DNA from 2 places in the Streptomyces griseus subsp. griseus genome. Region 2 is predicted to be linked to the other one. Evidence: riboswitches for the same ligand, from Rfam matches in the RefSeq annotation. Region 2 holds a riboswitch; the other holds the start of a gene.
What was found. Region 2 has a riboswitch for thiamine pyrophosphate ahead of thiC (phosphomethylpyrimidine synthase ThiC). Riboswitches for the same ligand answer to the same signal wherever they lie in the genome.
Positions count from the first base shown of each region.

Region 1: it holds a riboswitch for thiamine pyrophosphate, as region 2 does, so the genes downstream of both, D6270_RS25345 (thiamine ABC transporter substrate-binding protein) here and thiC (phosphomethylpyrimidine synthase ThiC) in region 2, are expected to answer to the same signal.

Region 1 is NZ_CP032543.1:5,582,659-5,589,847, reverse strand. Features, by position in the region: gene D6270_RS25370 (ABC transporter ATP-binding protein) at 1-390, shown strand, start outside; gene D6270_RS25365 (hypothetical protein) at 372-1,532, shown strand; gene D6270_RS25360 (SRPBCC family protein) at 1,565-2,020, opposite strand; gene D6270_RS25355 (ABC transporter ATP-binding protein) at 2,062-3,159, opposite strand; gene D6270_RS25350 (ABC transporter permease) at 3,164-4,777, opposite strand; gene D6270_RS25345 (thiamine ABC transporter substrate-binding protein) at 4,831-5,931, opposite strand; TPP riboswitch at 6,013-6,129, opposite strand; gene rlmN (dual-specificity RNA methyltransferase RlmN) at 6,196-7,189, opposite strand, start outside.
Region 2 is NZ_CP032543.1:3,833,608-3,840,796, reverse strand. Features, by position in the region: gene D6270_RS17110 (LacI family DNA-binding transcriptional regulator) at 1-109, shown strand, start outside; gene D6270_RS17105 (metallophosphoesterase) at 284-1,438, shown strand; gene D6270_RS17100 (hypothetical protein) at 1,620-2,441, shown strand; gene D6270_RS17095 (DUF805 domain-containing protein) at 2,531-2,887, opposite strand; gene thiC (phosphomethylpyrimidine synthase ThiC) at 3,187-4,989, opposite strand; TPP riboswitch at 4,982-5,116, opposite strand; gene D6270_RS17085 (YibE/F family protein) at 5,187-6,530, shown strand; gene D6270_RS17080 (SsgA family sporulation/cell division regulator) at 6,561-6,998, opposite strand; gene D6270_RS17075 (IclR family transcriptional regulator) at 7,100-7,189, opposite strand, start outside.

The DNA.
Region 1 (7,189 bases), 1.7 Mb from region 2:
TCGCACCGGGCCGCCAAGAAGGCCGCCACCGAGTGGCTGGAGCGCCTGGACATCGCCCCGCTCGCCAAGAAGCGCCCGCACGCCCTGCTCCAGGCCGAGCGCCAGCGGGTCTCCGTCGCCCGGGCCCTGTGCGCCCGGCCGACGGTGGTCTTCGCCGACGAGCCCACCGCGACCCTGCACCGGGCCGAGCGCTCCCAGCTCCTGCGCACCCTGACCGCCGCGGCCCGCTCGCACGGCATCACGGTGGTCCTGGCCACCCATGACGCCGAGGTCGCCGCCCTCGCCGACCGGACCGTGCCCCTGCTGGACGGCCGCCGCGTCGCCACCGTCGCCCTGCCCGGCGTTCCGGCCGACACGGAGGGCAGCGCGGCGTGCTCGCTCTCCGTCTAGCCCGCGGTACCCACCCCCTCGTCCTGGTCCGGCGGCTCCTCGTGGCCGCCGCCTCCGCCGGTGTCGGCTTCCTGCTCCTCTGCTCCCTGGGGTACGCCGCCGCGCACCCCGCGTCCGCCGGTTCGGTGCTGCGGCTGCTGTGGTGCTTCATCCCGCTGGCCGCCACCGTGCAGTTCGCCGTCGCGGTGGCCCGTACGGACCCGAGCACGCGCCCCCGGCCGGGCCTCTCCTCCGTCGGCCTCGGCCCGGTGCGGCTCTCGGCGCTGGCCGCCGTCTCGACCGCGATCTCCACCACGCTCGGCTCCCTGGTGGCGCTGCTCTTCTTCCTGCATCTGCGGGGCGATCTGACCGGGATGCCGTTCGACGGCGGCGCGGCGGAGTTCCTCGGCGCGGGCACCCCGTTGCCGCTGGCCGCCGCCTTGATGCTGCTGGCCCTCGTACCGGTGGCGTCGACGACGGCGAGCGCGCTCGCGCTGCGGTCCCGGCCCGACCCGGCCCGGGACACCTTCGGCTCCGAGGAACTCCCGGAGCCCGCCCCCGCGCCGAGCGGCCTTCCCTGGGGAGTGGCGCTGGTGGCCGTGGGGCTGGCGGTGGAGGCGTACGCGTCCCGGGAGGGGGCCGGGAGCGCGTTCCCGCTGCCGGGCCGGTTCGAGGCGACCCCGGTCGCGGTGCTGGCGGGGTGGACGCTCACCGCGATCGGCCTGGCCGCGGCCGGTCCCGGGCTGACGTACCTGTGCGGGCGGGCGCTTCAGGCGGTGCGCCCCGGTGGTGCCCGGCTGCTGGCCGGCCGGGTCCTGATGGACGAGGCGCGCCGGATCGGCCGCCCGCTCGGCATCGTCTGCGCTGTGTTCGCCGCGGTGTTCGCCGCCTCGGTGCTGTACGGGGGCGACGAGCGCCCCTGGGGACCGCTCACCGCACTGGGTGCGCTGCTGGTCCTCGGCTGTACGGCGGCGACGCTGCTGACCTCTGCCCTGGAGGCGAAGCAGGCCCGCGCCCACACGACCGAAGCACTGCTGCGGATGGGCGCCCCGGCCTCGGTCCTGCGCACCGCGACCGCACTGCGGGCCGCGGCTCTGCTGGCCCTGTTCGCCCCGCTGACCTGGGTGATCGCAGAACTGGCGGCACTGCCGCTGGCGAAGTAGGCGGCGGGGGCGCGGCTGATGGGGGCAGGGGCTCAGGGGTGGCTGGCGAGGCGGGCGGTCAGGGCGTCGAAGAAGGCCTCCCAGCCGTCCTCGGCCGCCGCGTACTGCTCCGCCGTGAGGTTGCCGCCCCGCTGCTGGAAGGCCAGTTCGGTGGTGGCGTGGCCGAGATCGGTGAAGGTGACCGTGACGGTCTCGCCCTCCGCGTCCTCGGGCGCCGAGCCGTCCTTGAGGGTGAAGACCAGGCCGTCCGGCTCGCACACCTCCCGGTACACCCCGTGGAACGGCATCTCGACGCCCGGCATCACGATGACCAGGCTCCACGCGCCGCCGGGCCGTACGTCCATCGACACCCGGTCCAGCGGGACATCGGCCTCGCCGCCGTACCAGGCCGCGAAGTCCTCAGGTGACGTCCAGGCGGCGAAGACCCGGCGCTGCGGGGCGTGCAGCACACGGGTGAGGTCGATGCCCTGGCGGGTGCCACCGTTCATGGTCCCGGTCCTCGTCTCGTGGTCGCGGTCCCCCGGAGGGGCTATGGCTGCGCCTTCAGCTTGCCCGGCCCGCCGCGTCCTGTCCTGTCGCGCCGGTCGGGGGCTGCCCTGTCGTGCCGGTCCCCCGCCAGCACCACCGTCTCCGCCGCGGCGAAGCGGACGCCGACCACCGCGCCCTCGTCCGGGGTGTCCCGCAGGGCGCACTCGGCCTCCAGCACCGGCGCGTTCTCCGGGGTCAGCCGCACGGTCACGTGGTTGCCGCGGAACGTGCGTACGCCGACCGTGCAGCGCAGGCCGTCCTTCTCCGCGCCGATCAGTACCCCGGCGGGGCGGACCAGGAGGTCGGCCTCGCCCTGGGGGGAGCCCTCGGGGACCGGGACCTTGCCCCAGGCGGTGGCGGCGGCCTGGCCGGTGACCGTCGCCGGGGTCACGTTGTCGAAGCCGAGGAAGCGGGCGACGAACGCGGAGGCGGGGCTCTGCCAGACGTCCAGGGGGCTGCCCTCCTGAGCGATCCGGCCGTCCCGCATCACGACGACCCGGTCGGCGAGCGCGAACGCCTCGCCCTGGTCGTGGGTGACGGCGAGCACCGTCGTACCCAGCTCCTGGAAGAGGGTGCGCAGCTCGATGACGAGGCGTTCGCGCAGGCTGCGGTCCAGCTGGCCGAGGGGTTCGTCCAGCATGAGGAGCTTGGGGCTCGGGGCGAGGGCACGGGCGAGGGCGACGCGCTGCTGTTCGCCGCCGGAGAGGGCGGCGACGGCTCGGCGTTCGGCGCCGGGCAGGCCGACCAGGTCGAGGAGCTCGCTGACCCGGCGCTCGGACTCCGCTCGCCCGGTGCCGCGCATCCGCAGCCCGAAGGCGACGTTGGCGCCGACATCGCGGTGCGGGAAGAGCTGGTGGTCCTGGAACATCAGGCCGAGGCCGCGCCGGTGGACCGGGACGCCGCGCTGGTCCCGGCCGGCCAGCAGCACCCGGCCGCCGTCCATGGGCTGGAGCCCGGCGACGGCCCTCAGCAGGGTGGACTTCCCACTGCCGCTGGGGCCGAGCAGGCAGACGATGCGGTGGTCGGCGACCTCCAGGTCGACCGCGTCGAGGGCCGTCCGCTCCCCGAACCGGACGGTGGCGGCTTGCAGGCTCAGCATGGCGTCAGAACTCCCCGGATCGGTCGGTACGGATGCGTTCGAGGAGCAGCAGCGAGGCCGCGCACACCAGCATCAGGATCGTGCTGAGGGCCATCGCCTGCCCGTAGTTGAGCTCCCCGGACCGGCCCAGCAGCCGGGCGACCGCGACCGGCAGGGTCGGGTTGTCGGGCCGGGCGATGAAGACAGTGGCGCCGAACTCCCCGAGCGACACGGCGAACGCGAATCCCGCCGCGACGAGCACCGCACGCCGGACCAGCGGCAGATCGACCTCGCGCCAGGCCCGCAGCGGGGACGCGCCCAGCACGGCGGCGGCCTCGCGCAGCCGGTCGTCCACCGCCCGGAGCACGGGGAGCATGGTTCGTACGACGAAGGGAACGCCGACCAGCGCCTGGGCCAGCGGGACCAGGATCCAGGAGGTCCGCAGGTCCAGCGGCGGCTTGTCGAGGGTGATGAGGAAGCCGAAACCGACGGTGACGGCCGAGACTCCGAGCGGCAGCATCAGCAGTGCGTCGAAGCCGCGTACGAGCCGCCCCGCCCGCCGGGTCAGGGCGGCCGCCGCGAGTCCGCCGACGGCCAGGGCGATGAGGGTGGCGACGAACGCGTACCGGAGGGAGTTGCCGACCGCCTCCAGCGGCGGTACGAGGAAGGTGGAGCCGGTGCCGCCGGCCGACTGAAGGGCCTCGTAGTAGCCGAGGCCATAACCCTCCGGTCCGTCGAACGACCGCTCCACCAGCACGCCGAGTGGCAGCAGGATGAGCAGCAGCGCGGTGAGCAGCACCCCGCCGAGCAGCGCCCACTGTCCGGCGCCGTGCGGGCGGCGGGAGGTCCGCGCCGGGTCGACGAGCTTCAGCGCGCGCTCCCGGCGGCGTACGGTCACGGCGTGCAGGGCGAGGATCGCGCCGACCGCCACGAACTGCACCAGGGTCAGCACGGCGGCCGTCGGCAGGTCGAGGAGCTGGGCGGTCTGGCGGTAGACCTCCACCTCCAGGGTGGAGTAGGCGGGGCCGCCGAGGATCTGCACGACACCGAACGAGGTGAACGTGAAGAGGAAGACCATCAGCGCGGCGGCTGCCACCGCCGGGCCGAGCGCGGGCAGCGTCACCCGCCGCCAGGCGGCGAACCGTCCGGCGCCCAGCACCCGGGCGGCCTCCTCCTGGCGCGGGTCCAGCTGGGACCAGAGCCCGCCGACCGTCCGTACGACCACCGCGTAGTTGAAGAAGACGTGCGCGAGCAGGATCGCCCACACGGTGGTGTCCAGCCGTACGCCCCACAGCTCGTCGAGGAAGCCACCGCGCCCGAGCAGTGCCAGGAACGCGGTGCCGACGACGACGGTGGGCAGCACGAACGGCACGGTGACGACCGCCCGCAGCACCTGCTTGCCCGGAAAGTCGAAGCGGGCGAAGACGTACGCGCCGGGCAGGGCGATCAACAGGGTGAGCGCGGTGGAGGCGAGGGCCTGCCAGGTGGTGAACCAGAGGACGTCGAGGATGTCCGGGCGGGACAGTACGTCGCCGATCCGCCCGAACTGCCAGACGCCGTCCGTCCTCAGCCCGCGTCCGACGATGGAGGCGACGGGGTAGGCGAAGAGGACGGCGAAGAACGCGACGGGCACGGCCATCAGGCCGAGCCGTACCGCCGCTCCGCGCCGCCCGCTTCCTCCGGTGGGACCGGCTACTTCACGACGAGCGAGTGCCACGACCGGACCCACTGCTCACGGTTGGCGGCGATCTTCTCCGGGGCCACCGTCGCCGGCTTGTCGACGCTCTCGCCGAACTCGGTGAAGACCTCCGGCAGCTTCGCGTCCTTCACGACCGGGTTCACGAACATGTTCAGCGGCACGTCCTCCTGGAACGTCTTGCTGATCAGGAAGTCCAGCAGCGCCTTGCCGCCCGCCTCGTTCTTCGCGCCCTTCAGCAGCCCGGCGTACTCGGTCTGCCGGAAGCAGGTCCCGGTGGAGACGCCGGTGGGGGCCTCCTCGGGCTGCGGGTCGGCGTAGAGGACCTCGACGGGAGGGCTGGAGGCGTAGCTGACGACGAGCGGCCGGTCCGCCTTGGCCTTCCTGCCGCCCGCGGAGCCCGAGAACTCCTCGTTGTAGGCCTGCTCCCAGCCGTCGACGACCTTGACGCCGTTGGCCTTGAGCTTCTTCCAGTACGCCTCGTAGCCGTCCTCGCCCTGGGTGGCGACGGTGCCGAGCAGGAAGCCGAGGCCGGGCGAGGAGGTGGCCGCGTTCTCGGTGACGAGGAGGTTCCTGTACGCGGGCTTCAGCAGGTCCTCGAAGGTCTGCGGCGGCGCGAGCTTCTTGTCGGCGAAGAACTTCTTGTCGTAGTTGACGCAGATGTCACCGGTGTCGACGGGCGTCACGCGGTGCCGGCCGTCCTGCTCGGTGCCTGCCAGGACCCGGTCCAGGCCCTTGGCCTCGTACGCGGTGAAGAGGCCGTTGTCGAGGGCGCGGGAGAGCAGGGTGTTGTCGACGCCGAAGAAGACGTCGCCGCGCGGGGAGCCCTTGGTCAGGATCTCCTGGTTGAGCGCGGCACCGGCGTCGCCGCTCTTGAGGAGCTGGACGGTGTAGCCGCTCTCCTCGGTGAACTGCTTCAGCACGTCTTCCGAGGCGTTGAAGGAGTCGTGGGTGACCAGGGTGACGGTCTTGGAGCCGCTGCCCTTGGACGCACCGGATCCGGCCGAGGCGTCGTCGGAGCCGCCGCAGCCCGCGAGGACGGTGACGCCGAGCACCGCGGCGAGCGCGGTCGACGCGTACTTCTTGGTGGTGTTCATGTGATTCCTCCTGGAGGTGACCAGGAAGAGACGCGGCCCCGCCCACGACCGGACGTACCGGAAGCGGGCAGGGCGCAACAGCTTGAGTAAGGTCCGAACTTCCTACCCGGAATGACCCGGGCGAGGTTCAGAGGGTCTGCGGCCAACCTGTCCTCGGTGCCGCACTCTCAGCGCTGTGGCGCTCCCCTGTCGGAATATGAAGTTGATTTCGCGCCCAGGCTACACCGGCGGTTTCCGGCCGGTACGGGTGAGGCCGTCGGCCCCTCAGCGCTCGGAGGCCGCCAGCTGCCCGCAGGCCCCGTCGATCTCCTGGCCGCGGGTGTCCCGGACGGTGACGGGCACGCCGTGGGCCGCGATGGCTTCGACGAACGCCTTCTCGTCCTCGGGGCGCGAGGCGGTCCACTTGGAGCCGGGCGTCGGGTTCAGCGGGATCAGGTTGACGTGGACCCGCTTGCCCTTGAGCAGCCGGCCGAGGAGGTCACCGCGCCAGGCCTGGTCGTTGATGTCCCGGATGAGGGCGTACTCGATGGAGATGCGGCGGCCGGACTTCTCCGCGTACTCCCACGCGGCGTCCAGCACCTCGCGGACGTTCCACCGGGTGTTGACGGGGACGAGGGTGTCGCGCAGCTCGTCGTCCGGGGCGTGCAGCGAGACCGCGAGGCGGCACTTGAAGCCCTCGTCGGAGAAGCGCAGCATCGCCGGGACGAGCCCGACGGTGGAGACGGTGATCCCGCGCTGGGAGAGACCGAGGCCGTCCGGCTCGGGGTCGGTGAGGCGGCGGATCGCGCCGACGACACGGTTGTAGTTGGCGAGCGGCTCGCCCATGCCCATGAAGACGATGTTGGAGAGCCGGGCCGGACCGCCGGGGACCTCGCCGTCGCGCAGGGCGCGCATGCCGTCGACGATCTGGTGGACGATCTCGGCGGTCGACAGGTTGCGGTCGAGGCCGGCCTGGCCGGTGGCGCAGAACGGGCAGTTCATCCCGCAGCCGGCCTGGGAGGAGATGCACATCGTGACGCGCTCGGGGTAGCGCATCAGGACGGACTCGACGAGCGTCCCGTCGTGCAGCTTCCACAGCGTCTTACGGGTGGTGTCGTCGTCACAGCTGATGTGGCGGACCACGGACATCAGGTCGGGGAACAGCGCCTCGGCGAGCTTCTCCCGGGACCCGGCGGGGATGTTGGTCCACTGCTCCGGGTCGTGCGCGTACCGCGCGAAGTAGTGCTGCGAGAGCTGCTGGGCGCGGAACGGCTTCTCG
Region 2 (7,189 bases):
CGGGCCGGTCGAGCAGGTGATACCGACGGAGCTCATCGTCCGGACCTCCTCGCAACGCCGTCCACCGCGCACCACGGTCAGCGCGCCACGCTCCCCCAGCAGGGATTGATCGGCTCTTTTCGGACCAATCGGCCGGTGAACCGTACGTGCGCCCGGATTCACCACCCCTGGTGCGTCACACAGATCGATCCGCATTCCTATGATGGGCGCACGACACCGCGGACCACCTCTACCAGGCAAGGCCCGTCAGGTGTACGGCGGCGCGACGGTGGTGGAGGGGTCGATGACTCAGGGGGCCGGTCAGGAACCCGTGGTGCGGACGGCGACGTTGCGTGACTTCAGAGTTCCGCCGTACGCACAGACGCCCGTACCACCGCAGACGCCCGGAGCGGCGCCGCACCCGTCACTGCCCCCGCACGCGCCGGCGCCCGTGCCGCACGCCTCTGTGCCCCCGCACGCCTCCGCACCACCCCACCTGCCGCACCCCGGGAACGCGGCCGTCGGCGACGAACCCCCGGAGGGGTACACCCCCACCGAGCGCGACCTCCCCGTCATCAACCGCGGCGACACCGTCCAGGTGCAGACCGTCCCCGAACCCCGCCCCGACAACGGGGAGGGGCGCGGCCCGCTCTTCGTCGTCGGCGACGTCCACGGCTATCTCGACGAGCTGGTGGCCGCCCTCGCCGCCCAGGGCCTCATCGACGCCGACGGCAACTGGGCCGCGGGCAACGCCCGGCTCTGGTTCCTCGGCGACTTCACCGACCGCGGCCCCGACGGCATCGGGGTCATCGACCTCGTCATGCGGCTCTCGGCGGAGGCTGCGGCGGCGGGCGGCTACTGCAAGGCCCTGATGGGCAATCACGAGCTGCTCCTCATCGGCGCCAAGCGGTTCGCCGACACCCCCGTCAACTCCGGGGCCGGCACCGCCACCTTCCAGGCCGCCTGGCTGCTCAACGGCGGCCAGAAGAACGACATGGACCGCCTCCAGGACGTCCACCTCCAGTGGATGTCCCGACTCGACGCGGTCGTCGAGGAGGACGGGCATCTGCTGATGCACTCCGACACGACGGCCTACCTCGACTACGGCTCCACCATCGAGGACGTCAACGACACGATCACCGCCATCCTCACCCGTAACGACGCCGACGAGTGCTGGGACCTCTTCCGCAAGCTCACCAAGCGGTTCGCCTTCCGCGACGAGGGCGGCGCCGAAGCGGTGCGCGAGCTGCTGGCGACGTACGGCGGACAGCGCGTCGTCCACGGTCACAGCCCCATTCCGTACCTCCTCGGCGAGGTCGGCACGGAGGACGGCGAGGACGGTTCGGGGCCGGTGGTGAACGGTCCGCACGTGTACGCGGACGGGCTCGCCATCGCCATGGACGGCGGAGTGACCATGGCCGGAAAGCTACTGGTCGTCCAACTCCCCCTGCATGACTGAGCCCTGGCCGGGAAGGGGCATCTGGATCGGACCGCGCCGATCATCGGGCCCAATTCCGGAAACACCCTGTCACCACGCGCCGTGAGCGCTCTACCATCGGCTCATCAGTGGCAGGCTCTCCTCCGTTTCCGCCCGATCGCCCGGTCAACGCGGGCTGCCGGGCCCGACGGAGCATCGGGGGATGCAGATGACAAGCGCTCCGCACCTGCAGGCAGAGGACGGTCCCGAGTACGCGCGGATCCTCGGCGACGCACTGCGTCACGCCCATGAGCGCCCGGACCTGGAGGGCGTCGGCGACCGGCTCAACACCGAGCAGCTGCGCACGATGGCGCTCAACGCCACAGCGCTGATAACCGCGGCCGCCGCCACCGAGTACGAGCGCTACGTCAAGGCCCGGGCCGAGCTGCGCGCGGCGAGCGCCACGCTCCCGGAGGGCGAGCGGTACGCGGACGGCTCCGGCGCGGCCGGGCCGGGCGCCGGCATAGGGGCGGTCCTCACGGTCCTCACTCCACTGCTCGCGGGCACCGCCGCCGTCATCTTCCTGCTCGTCGGCTATCTGCTGAAGGCGGTCAGCCCGTCGGTCGCCTTCGGCACCACCCTGGTCGCGGCCGGGTGGTTCTTCGCCGCTGTCGCCGCCGCGGCCATCCTGGTCGCCGCCGTGGGGCTGCTCGTCACCGCCCTGCGCAACGGCTCCACCTCGCGGGCCGCCGAGGACGAGGAGGACGAGCTTCCGGAGGAGGTCGCCCGGGCCCGGGAGGCCTGGCGCCACGCGCTGCTGGAGCGCGGCATCCTGCCGTTCCTGCGGGACGCCCTGGCCGACCCGGCCGCGGGCCCCGCCGCGCGGACCCCGCACCGCTCGCCCCACCGCATCCCGAAGGTCGGCTACAGCAGGCCGGACTTCTCCGGTCCGGAGGACGGTCCGTCGGCCGGACCCCGGCCGACCTTCACGAGCCCCGACTTCACCAGCCCGGACTTCGGCGGGCCGGACCACCGGCCGGAGTAGGGCCCGTTGGGTTCCGGAAACGCCACAGGCCGGGGCGGCGAGTGCCGCGCCCGGCCTGTGCGGTGCTCCGGCCCTGCCGGAGCGGTGGATCAGCCCACCTGCGGGGCGAGCTTCGGGTTGGTGCCGTACTGGTTCGGCTCCTGCTTGCCCTCGGAGGCGAGGAAGACGATCAGGACGATGGCACCGATCAGCGGGATCAGCACGAGCAGCAGCCACCAGCCCGAGCGGCTGGTGTCGTGCAGACGGCGCACGGCGACCGCGAGCGACGGGATGAGGATCGCGAGGGAGTAGATGTAGGAAAGGATCTCCGTGCCGATCAGGCTGGCGATGATCGACAGGACGATGCTGATCACAAAGCTGACCAGCGTGAACATCCAGAACTCCTTGCGGCGCGCGCGCCCGCTGAAGCCTGCGTAGTTCTTGAGTACTGCCAGGTACCAGTCCATGGTGTTTCCCTCCCCGAGGCCCTCGTGCGAGGGCCGCCAAATTTCAGCCAAGCAAGCCGGAAAGTAAGCCACAGATAAGGAACGGGTCAAGCTCAGTTGACGCAGCTGCGAAACGTACATACAGCTGCCACACGACTGTGTCCATACTGTCGCTTAACAAGGTCCGCTATCACACCAGATGATGATCAAGCTCGCAAGATACTCATAGGGGGTGATCTGCGGCGCGAGGTCACCGGCCCGTACGGAGACCGCCCCCGACAACCGCGAACGGTTGCCGGGGGCGGGTGTGAAGGGGCCGTCTACTCGGCGATCGGCAGGTAGACCCGGTTGCCGGACGCTGCGAACTCCTTCGACTTCTCGGCCATGCCCTCCTCGATCTCCTCCTGCGAACCGCCGTGCTGACGGCGGATGTCCTGGGAGATCTTCATCGAGCAGAACTTCGGTCCGCACATGGAGCAGAAGTGCGCTGTCTTCGCCGGCTCGGCGGGCAGCGTCTCGTCGTGGAACTCCCGCGCCGTGTCCGGGTCGAGGGCCAGGTTGAACTGGTCCTCCCACCGGAACTCGAACCGCGCGTCGGAGAGCGCGTCGTCCCACTCCTGAGCGCCCGGGTGCCCCTTGGCGAGGTCGGCCGCGTGCGCGGCGATCTTGTAGGTGATGACCCCGGTCTTCACGTCGTCCCGGTTGGGCAGCCCCAGGTGCTCCTTGGGCGTGACGTAACAGAGCATCGCCGTGCCCCACCAGGCGATCATCGCGGCACCGATGCCCGAGGTGATGTGGTCGTAGGCGGGCGCGACATCCGTGGTCAGCGGACCGAGCGTGTAGAACGGCGCCTCCTCACAGATCTCCTGCTGGAGGTCGATGTTCTCCTTGATCTTGTGCATCGGGACATGCCCGGGGCCCTCGATCATCGTCTGCACGCCGAACCGCTTGGCGATCGTGTTGAGCTCGCCCAGCGTCCGCAGTTCGGCGAACTGCGCCTCGTCGTTGGCGTCCGCGATCGATCCGGGGCGCAGCCCGTCACCGAGGGAGTAGGTGACGTCGTACGTCGCCAGGATCTCGCAGAGCTCCTCGAAGTGCTGGTAGAGGAAAGACTCCTGGTGATGCGCCAGGCACCAGGCCGCCATGATCGACCCACCGCGCGAGACGATGCCGGTCTTACGACGGGCCGTCAGCGGGACGTACGGCAGGCGCACTCCGGCGTGCACCGTCATGTAGTCCACGCCCTGCTCGGCCTGTTCGATGACGGTGTCCTTGTAGATCTCCCAGGTCAGCTCCTCGGCCCGGCCGTCCACCTTCTCCAACGCCTGGTAGAGCGGCACCGTTCCGATCGGCACGGGGGAGTTGCGCAGCACCCACTCACGGGTGGTGTGGATGTTGCGGCCGGTGGAGAGGTCCATGACCGTGTCGGCGCCCCACTTGGTCGCCCAGGTCATCTTGTCGACCTCCTCCTCGATGGAGGAGGTGACGGCCGAGTTGCCGATGTTGGCGTTGACCTTCACCAGGAACCGCTTGCCGATGATCATCGGCTCGATCTCGGGGTGGTTGACGTTGGCCGGCAGCACGGCCCGGCCCGCCGCGATCTCCTCCCGCACGACTTCGGCCTCGACGTTCTCCCGGATGGCGACGTACTCCATCTCCGGGGTGATCTCCCCCCGCCGGGCGTATGCGAGCTGCGTGACGGGCCGTCCGTCGCGGCTGCGGCGCGGCTGACGCGGACGGCCGGGGAAGACGGCGTCGAGGTTGCGCAGCCCGCCGCGCGGCGAGGTGTGCTTGAGCCCGTCGTCCTCGGGGCGGACCGGGCGGCCCGCGTACTCCTCGGTGTCGCCGCGGGCGATGATCCAGTTATCCCGCAGGGGAGCGAGGCCCCGGCGGACATCGGTGTCGATGGCGGGATCGGTGTACGGCCCCGACGTGTCGTACAGCGCCACGTCCTTGCCGTTGGTGAGGTGCACCTGTCGGACCGGCACCCGGAGGTCCGGGCGCGAGCCCTGGACGTACCCCTTGTGCCAGCCGATGGACTTCCCGGCCTCGTCGTCCGGAGTGCCGTCCGGCGTTCCGTCGTTCTGTTTCGAGGCAGGCGTGCGTGCGTCCGCTGTGGTCATGAGACCTACTCCCTACGCCGGCATTACCCGGTAACAGGTTCGGCGGTCGGCGCAGCCATGTCCCGTACGGATGTACGGCGATCAGCGCCCTCTCAGCCCGGTGCTCCGAGCTCCCGCGTGTGCAAAGGTGCCTCCACGCTAGCGTCCTTTCCGGCGAGCTGACCAGAGGGCCCTCCCGTTCTTGCGATGATCGCCCCGTGACCTCCCCCCAAAGCGACCCCGCACCCCAGCCGCCCCAGGGCCACAGCCACGGACATACGCACAGCCATGGTCCCGCCGCCCCGGTCTCCAAGCATCTGCGCAAGGTCATCGCCGCCGTCCTGATCCCGTTCGCCACGGCGGTCGTCGTCGGCCTGATCGCGTTCTGGCCCGGCGGCGTCCCCGCCCACGAGCGCACCGGCGTCGGATTCGACCGGCAGACCCAGGACGGCAAGGTCGTCCAGGTCGTCAAGGTCGACTGCGCCGACGTCAACGCCTCACAGGTACCACCCACCGGTGACACCTCCACCCCCTCGGGCCGCGAGGCCGTCAACGAGCAGCAGGGGGAGTGCGCGAAGGCGACCGTCGAGGTGACCAGCGGCGACGACAAGGGCCGTAAGTTCGTCGAGGTGGTCCAGCCGGACGCGCCCCGCCAACTGCGCGAGGGCCAGGGCGTGGTCGTGGCGTACGCCCCCGACGCGCCCCGCGACCTCCAGTACAGCGTCACCGATGTGAACCGGAAGATCCCGATGACGCTGCTGGCGGCGATCTTCGCCCTGGCGGTGGTCGCGGTGGGCCGGCTGCGCGGGGTGATGGCGCTGGTGGCGCTGGCCGTCTCGTTCGCCGTGCTGACCCTGTTCATCCTGCCGGCGATCCTGCAGGGCTCGAATCCGCTGGTGGTGGCGGTGATCGGGGCCAGCGCCATCATGCTGGCGGCGCTCTACATGTGCCACGGGGTGACGGCCCGTACGTCCGTCGCGGTCATCGGCACGCTGATCTCACTGCTGCTGATCGGGCTGCTCGGCTCGCTGTTCATCGGCTGGGCCGATCTGAGCGGCAACACCGACGACAACACCGGCCTCATCCACGGTCTCTACCCGGACATCGACATGAGCGGTCTGCTGCTGGCCGGTGTCATCATCGGATCGCTCGGGGTACTCGACGATGTGACGGTCACCCAGACCTCCGCCGTCTGGGAATTGCACCAGGCGGACCCGCAGATGGGCTGGCGCGGGCTGTACCGGGCAGGTATCCGCATCGGACGGGACCACATCGCCTCCGTCGTGAACACCCTGGTGCTGGCGTACGCGGGCGCGGCGCTGCCCCTGCTACTGCTCTTCTCCATCGCCCAGTCCAGTGTGGGCACGGTGGCCAACAGCGAGCTGGTCGCCGAGGAGATCGTCCGGACGCTGGTCGGTTCGATCGGTCTGGTCGCCTCGGTGCCGGTGACGACGGTGCTCGCCGCGCTGGTGGTCTCCGCCGACCGTCCGGGCGCCTCCACCCCCTCATCCACGGCCGCCGCCCCCGCACGGACCGGCAGGGGGCGCCGGCGTAAGGCGTGAGAGGCGCGAGGCGGGGCTGTACGGGCCGGCTCAGCCCGCGTTCTGCTCCTCGGCGAGGATGCGGCCGAGCGCCTCCTCCAGGTTCCCGTCGAAGTCACCCAGCGTGTGCTCCTGACCGAGGGGCACCAGCTTGTCGGTCCGGTCGAGAAACGCCACCAGTGGTGCCGTGCCGGCCCGGAACAGCGCGCGGTCCGCGCCGACCTGAAGACGGATGTGCACATCGCCGAGCCCCTCGGGCTCGGTCGGCCCGATGTGCACATCGCCGTCGCCGCTCGGGCTGTTGAGCCCGTCCAGCAGCAGCTCGCGGCCGAATGCCCAGGTCACAGGGGCATCGCCGGGCAGATGGAACGTCATCCGGATGGCGTAGGGATCAGCCACCTCGTACCGGAGCTCCACCGGAATACGGAACGAGAGCTCCTCGGAGACGAGGAAGCTCATCATGACCTCTGCTTGAACCGACTCGCGCATCGTCCAACCCCGGAGTAGATGAAACTGGCCAGGAATGATCCCCCATGGCCCTATTGACGCCATCGTGGTGCACGCGATAGCAGATCACAAGGAGTGATTTTTCAGATACTGATAGAGAACACGAACGAACGCAAGAGGCTCGCCACTTCGCCACGTAGCTGTTCGACTGCGGGCAGCAACCGTTCCTCCCG